DNA from 3 places in the Brevibacillus sp. SAFN-007a genome. Region 3 is predicted to be linked to each of the others. Evidence: predicted binding sites of a transcription regulator. Region 3 holds the regulator's gene; each other region holds the start of a gene.
What was found. The regulator LexA, encoded in region 3, represses DNA repair genes until DNA is damaged. The targets are predictions, from matches to a motif close to CGAACATATGTTCG.

Region 1 (2,266 bases), on a different contig from region 3:
GTTTACAACCTATGCGCTCTACTACATTGCGGCGCTGGGATTGAATCCGTTTGAGCTTTTGCTGGTCGGCATGGTGTTGGAGCTGTCCGTGCTCTTGTTCGAGGGCGTGACTGGCGTGGTGGCGGATACCTACGGCCGCCGCCTGTCTCTTGTGATCGGGATGTTTTTGCTGGGGACGGCGTTTGTTCTGCAAGGTATTTTGCCTGCCATTGACGGGGTGTTGCCGTTTGTCTCCGCGTTTATGTGGGTGCTGGTTGCCCAGGTCTTGTTCGGCGTGGGGGACACATTCGTCAGCGGGGCCGATACGGCCTGGATTGCGGACGAGGTAGGGGAAGACAAGCTCGGGAGTATCTTCATGCGGGCGAAGCGCTACGCTTTGCTGGCGAATATGCTCGGCATCGGGCTGAGCGTGTGGCTGTCCACGCTGGCTCCACACTTGCCCTATCTGGTCGGGGGCTTGATGTACCTGGGGCTTGGCGTGTTTTTGAGTGTGTTCATGCAGGAGACGGGCTTTACGCCCAAGCAGAGGGAGCGAGGCGCTTCCCATTGGCGGGAAATGGCCGAGACGTGGCTGTCGGGCGCGCGCGTCATTCGCGGGCAACCGATCTTGCTGGTGATTTTGCTCGTGACGCTGTTTACGGGTGCGGCTTCCGAGGGATACGACCGTTTGTGGGAAGCGCACTTGATTTCGGAGATTGGCTTTCCGCAGTTGGCGGGCATTTCCATGGCGATATGGTTCGGCATCATCGCCGCCCTGTCGATTCTGGCGGTGTTCGGGCGGGTGCTGCGCAAGCGCTGAGCGAGTTTGCTACGGAGTCATACAGGCACGTGTTCCTTCGGGGATGCGTGTCTTTTTTATCGGTACCCGCGTGCGATCGGTGCCTCGCTTCTGCTGGAAAAATGCCCGCCAAATGCCGCTGCAAAAAACGGAAACAGCCCCGTAACGAGCGAGGCTTCGAACAGGGAAAAAAATCAATTTGCGAACAAGTGTTCTCTTGTGATAGGATATCATCAACAGCAGCTGGGCATGAGCATAGGCGGTACGTCCGTTCAGCCATGCCTATGCATAAGGCGGTGACAGCTTTGGTCTTGGCGGATTTGAAAAAGTACCGAGACAGGCGGCAGGCGGTTGCGATCATTTACTTGAACAAGCGAGGTCAGACGAGCAGACGAATCATCCGGATTCTTTTGCTGGATGAGGAGGCCGGACGGCTCAAGGCGTACTGCTATACGCGAAAAGCTTGCCGGGTGTTTGCGATTGCCGGCATTTTGGCGCTCGTGCCCGTTGCCGGGCAGTTTGCTGGATGACACGAAAGAGCCAGGGAAGCTAGCCAGTCGGGGCAGCTTGCAGCAAGCAGCCCTTTTCCCGATTCGGGTTTTCGGGAGGTGGCGGCCAGCTTGTGGTAGAATGAGAATGTACAGCTTATGTATTCCAAACGGATGGAGAGGACGTGGACGCTGATGGAATACGTGATTCTCGTCGTTGTTTTGCTTGTCGTCGCCGTGATTCTCTTTTCGTCCAAGGCCGCAAGAGGTGGTAGCAGACGCTCTCATTCATCCTCCTCTGACAGCGGCGGCGCATTCTACGTGGACAGCAACCATCGCACGTACGATTCCGATGGAGCTGGAACCGGCCATGACAGTGGCGGCGGAGACAGCGGGGGCGGAGGAGATTAGGGCTTTGTTCCATGCCGCCTGATGTGTTACAATGATTGGGAAAATCTTGATTCCAAACCAATGATGGTGCGGACTTGAAAAAGGAGAGATGTTTTTATGGCAAACATCAAATTCGTACAGAGTGTAGGAATGACCGTCGCAGGAATCCTCCTTTCAAGCGAACAGTAGCACCGTTCAAAAAATCGAGGATTCGACTGCGACTGGTTTTGGCGTAGAGCCAATCGAATAACCATTTGCAGGAGGAATCCGTCTTGAATCATGCAACCCATCCATTTATTTTGCAACCATGGGGCTGGAATGAGCATTTTGCCGCTCTGTTCGCCCCTTATGCCGAGCAAGGCTACAGCGTGGGAAGAGTCATGCTGGAACATAAACGTATCTATCGTCTGGTGAGCGAGCACGGCGAGCTTCTGGGCGAAGTTACAGGCAAGCTGCGCTATGAGGCGACTGGCCGCGAAGACTATCCGGCCGTAGGAGACTGGGTCGTCATCAAGGCACGTCCCGAGGAAAAGAAAGCCTCGATCCATGCGCTTTTGCCGCGCAAGAGCAAGTTTTCCCGCAAGGTTGCGGGGTACAGCGTCGAAGAGCA
Region 2 (2,266 bases), on a different contig from region 3:
GTGACTAATGAAAATGTTGTATGTTTTTGCCATCGTGCATCACTCTCCTTACTTTTAAAGTTTTTTTCATATTGGAGGGATGGTATATGGGAAAATTAAATGCAGGTAAGTACCGCAAAAAGCCAGTAACAATAGAAGCCTATCAAACCACTACGGCAGTGACCATTCAAACTCTGGAAGGCTTAATGAAGGCTGAACCGGGAGACTGGGTCATTACTGGAGTTGCGGGTGAGCAGTATCCTTGCAAACCTGAAATCTTTGAGCAAACTTATGAGAAAGTTAACGATTGATATGCTTTTTCTTCTCATCGGTAGAGGTAGCAAGTTGCGACCAGTTAAAATTTTCGGAAGAAATGAAACTTTCGACTCTTTGAACCAGGAGCTGAAAGTTTCTTTCTTCATATGGGCTTGTACCAGTCAGGTATAAATATTTTTCGTGCTTAAGCAACTCACAAATAGATCGATACTCGATCCAGTTTTCATGGTATTTGCCTAGCCTAGTGAGTGCGGCGATAATCACAACAAGTGTTCCCATTAAGGAAATCGCAAAAGGAATGGACCAGTGCTTGTCAGCATATCCACTGAGAAATGGGATCATAGCAGCCAAGACAATTTCGGCTCCTTGGAGACGTTTATATTTCCGTTGAGCGGATATGCTTTTGTTGTCATACCAAGTTATTTGGTCATCAAGCCTTGTTTTGATGTAGTCATGCACTGGCATCGAAACATACTCTTCAATCTGCCCCTTTTGTACAGTTTCGCTTATATATATCCCTCCTTTGTAATAGGTCTTAAGAGCATTCTCATGACCATCCTCCGACATAATTTTACACCATAAGCCCTTTTTTGGCGATATATGGAATATCTTTGGTAGGGAAATGACACCCTGTTCACAAAGGACTTTCTTTTCGATGTGAAAATTTTATCCCAATTCACAAGTTTTTTGTCTTGAAACAAGAACAAATGTTCTTGTAAAATACAAACAAATGTTCTTGTTTGGAGGTGCCGTCATGGCTTTGCTTATTGACGAAACCACACTGGTGAAACGTCCTGATGTCGACGAAGACGAACTGATGGAGTATGGCTACATGATCACGGAGAGTCAGAAAGAGGGTAAAACCGTCACCGTGCGCTGGTGGCATCCAGTGAAGGTCAAAGAGAAGCTTGGGGAGATTCGGGAAGTATGCGGCGTTGTGCAGAAAATTGACACATCCAATCGCCGCATTCGACTGGAGAACATACACGGTAGTGTCTGGATCGACGTTGCAAAGATTGTCCGTGTATCAACAAATTGAACGGGTGATGAGTATGCACCGTGAACTACAACGATACCTCAATGCTGGCCAGCTGGTGGAGATTATCTACATAGATCGTCGCGGCCAGACGAGCAAACGAACCTTACGTCTGCACGCAATAACCGGTAACCGCGTCAAAGCTTACTGCTTCACTCGGCAAGCAAAACGCGTCTTTACAATCGCCAACATCCTCGCAGTCGCCCCGGTGGTGACCCGACATGCTGTCTGATATCGAAAGGCAGGTCCTGCGTATCATCGGCAACTATTCTGCCGGCCGTCGCCGGACACCAACGGTAGATGAACTGTGCATCAAAACCGGGAGATCCCGGGGCGGAATCATGGAGGTTTTGGAAGTCTTGAAACGAGAAGAATATATCAATTGGGACCGCATGCAGCCAGATAAAATCGAACTGCTGGAAGCATGGGAAAGGGGAGTCCATCATCCATGGCGAGCAAAATAGACAGAAGAACTGCGCAGCATGTGGGGCGTGATCAAGTGGATGGATCAAAACAGCCGACGGGTTAAACTGGTGAACGATGAGGAGAGCCGGTGGATTCAGATGGATGCAATCATTGACGTAATTCCATAAAGGGGAGAGCAACGTGTCAAATGTACTTACCTCATTAGATTCAATGGATGTAAGAAGTAGGATCATGGGAGCCATTATTGTTGTTTTTAAAAAACCAGAAGCGATAGCACAATTTGTAGATGAGAGTACTGGGACCACGTACGTTGTTACTTACAACCGAAAAATATTGAAAATTTCGGTTGGTAACGGTGATTACCAACAGTTCGACAACTTACTCGTATTTTTGACATCTCAGATAGGGCCCCCAGATAAAATTTACACCAAAGAATCAAGGCTTGATCCCGGACAGATGATTTCGTATATGGAGTGGCTCAACAAATAAGAAGCTGTAGACCCGTCTCTGCATTAAATCGGAGACGGGTCTTTGCCTTCAATATCGATC
Region 3 (2,266 bases):
TGTCATTTACAGCTCCTCCCCAACGCCTCAACGACTTCACGCATTCACGGAAAGAAACGTGCAACTTGAATCGGCTGTTTCTCGTAATACGTATGTGAGAGGAGTGCATGGAGATGGATATTTTCCTTTGGATCATCGTGTTGTTGCTTTTCGCGCTGAGTATCGCCGGTATATTCTTGCCGGTCTTACCGGATACGATTTTGCTGTGGGCAGGCTTTTTGCTCTACCACTTTTTCATAGCCGATCCGGGAGCGGGGCTGCCAGCGTCTTTCTGGTGGGGGATGGTGGTGCTCAGTATCCTGCTGTACGGGGCCGACCTGCTGACCAACATGTTTTTCGTGAAAAAATACGGGGGCTCCAAATGGTCTTCGGTGGCTGCGGCCGCAGGGATTTTTCTCGGGATCTTTGTGTTTCCGCCGTTCGGGATGCTGCTTTTGCCGTTTGTGCTGGTGGTGTTGGTAGAACTGTTCGGGCAAAAGCAGCCGCTGGAAAAAGCGGTCAAGGCAGGCTTCGGCTCGCTGATCGGCTTTTTGGGCAGCGCGGTCGTCAAAGCCGTATTGCAGGTGGGCATGATCGTCTGGTTTTTCCTCGCCAGATAAAAAAGAGAGACGAAAAAGGACAGCGAGGGCTGTCCTTTTTTCATGTGATCCCGTATCGATGCAACGAAGGCTGCGCCAAGCGATTGGGAGCAGCCGGGTTTTCGAAAGCGCATGGGCGAGAACGATTAGTGGATGAGACGATAGACGCCAATGACTTTACCGAGAATGGTGACGTTGTCCAAAATGATCGGTTCCATCGTGGCGTTTTCCGGCTGGAGGCGGAAGTGGTTTTTCTCCTTGAAGAAGCGCTTGACGGTCGCTTCGTCTTCTTCTGTCATGGCGACAACGATGTCGCCGTTGTTGGCGACGTGCTGCTGGCGCACGATCACGTAGTCGCCGTCCAGAATGCCGGCGTCGATCATGCTGTTCCCGGAAACCCGCAGCATGTACACCTTGTCTGAAGTCACGATATTTTCTGGAAGCGGGAAGTACTCCTCGACATCCTCGATCGCGGTAATCGGTTGTCCGGCGGTTACTTTCCCGATGACAGGGACGCGAACGACAGCGTCCTCGAAGTTGTCCTGAAAGCGGTCTTCCTCAGACAATAGTTCAATGGCGCGCGGCTTGGTCGGGTCGCGGCGGATCAGCCCCTTCTTTTCCAGACGCGCCAGATGGCCGTGCACAGTGGAGCTGGAGGCAAGTCCGACAGCTTCGCCAATCTCGCGGACGGATGGCGGATAGCCTTTATCCCGGACTTCCTTACGAATGAATTCGATGATGGCTTGTTGTCTGCTGGATAGTTTTGACATTGAGAGACACCCCTGATTTCTCGAACATATTTTCCTATATTATACCATGGGAGCCTGCGTTCGACAAACATAAGTTCGATTCGGAGGCGAACAGGATTTTTTGATCGGGTGGAGGCAGGCGATTCGACATCGCTTGCGAATTGTGGCGGATGGGCGAGTAGCGGTCGCCGCAAGCACCTTCAGCACCGTACTGCCGGGTGCCATCCCGACGTGAGCCGACTGCATACAGCCGCTAAAGAAGCAAAGGGGGAAGGCGGACGGTTTGGGGATTGACATGAACGTATGTTCCCCTATAAGATAGGAGTACGAACAAACAGAACGTACGTTTGCAGGAGGTCATCGTTTATGAAGGCAATGTCGATCCCGAACGGTTTGGAGAAAAAACAGCCGCGTCGTGCCCGTCTTGGTATTACGAGAGGACAAGCCCTTTTGTTTTTGCTTACGTTTTCTCTCTTTTTTTACTTGCTGACCGAACTGGTGTTTGCTTCCTCTGCGCAAAAGGAGCCGCCCAAAGGAAAAGAAGTGACGGTTCGTTCCGGCGACAGTCTTTGGACGATCGCCGTGCGCCATCAGCGGTCAGAAAAGGTCGATGTGCGCGATCTGGTTCTCGATATTAAAAGCGCGAACAACCTCGACAGCAATCTGATTTACCCGGGGCAGACCTTGTTCATTCCGGAAACCGACTGATTCGGGTGCTTCCTAAGCGCCCGCCATCTTGCCAGTTCTGCCTGATATGATATAATAGAGCGGCATTACTACAGAGTGGGAGGAGCCGGAACGTGGTATCTGACGCGGAAATTAAACGAATCAACGAGCTGGTCAAGAAATCTCGCGAGATCGGCTTGACCGAAGAGGAAAAGCAGGAGCAGAAGGCTCTGCGCCAAAAGTACATCGAAGCGGTCAAAACATCGCTTCGAG

Region 1: ACTHO6_RS07725 (WYL domain-containing protein) is a predicted target of LexA. The motif match lies at 981-994, and genes of this name have one in related genera.
Region 2: ACTHO6_RS16235 (YolD-like family protein) is a predicted target of LexA. The motif match lies at 979-992, and genes of this name have one in related genera.

Annotation. Positions count from the first base shown of each region.
Region 1 is NZ_JBQCKK010000004.1:214,036-216,301, reverse strand. Features, by position in the region: gene ACTHO6_RS07730 (MFS transporter) at 1-799, shown strand, start outside; gene ACTHO6_RS07725 (WYL domain-containing protein) at 1,084-1,308, shown strand; gene ACTHO6_RS07720 (hypothetical protein) at 1,426-1,677, shown strand; gene rsgA (ribosome small subunit-dependent GTPase A) at 1,929-2,266, shown strand, end outside.
Region 2 is NZ_JBQCKK010000016.1:68,323-70,588, reverse strand. Features, by position in the region: gene ACTHO6_RS16250 (TIR domain-containing protein) at 1-33, opposite strand, end outside; gene ACTHO6_RS16245 (PGDYG domain-containing protein) at 87-290, shown strand; gene ACTHO6_RS16240 (DUF4231 domain-containing protein) at 280-822, opposite strand; gene ACTHO6_RS16235 (YolD-like family protein) at 1,010-1,294, shown strand; gene ACTHO6_RS16230 (hypothetical protein) at 1,513-1,755, shown strand; gene ACTHO6_RS16225 (hypothetical protein) at 1,898-2,206, shown strand.
Region 3 is NZ_JBQCKK010000007.1:119,923-122,188, reverse strand. Features, by position in the region: gene ACTHO6_RS10810 (DUF4269 domain-containing protein) at 1-6, opposite strand, end outside; gene ACTHO6_RS10805 (DUF456 domain-containing protein) at 114-599, shown strand; gene lexA (transcriptional repressor LexA) at 725-1,348, opposite strand; gene yneA (cell division suppressor protein YneA) at 1,694-2,035, shown strand; gene ACTHO6_RS10790 (DUF896 domain-containing protein) at 2,128-2,266, shown strand, end outside.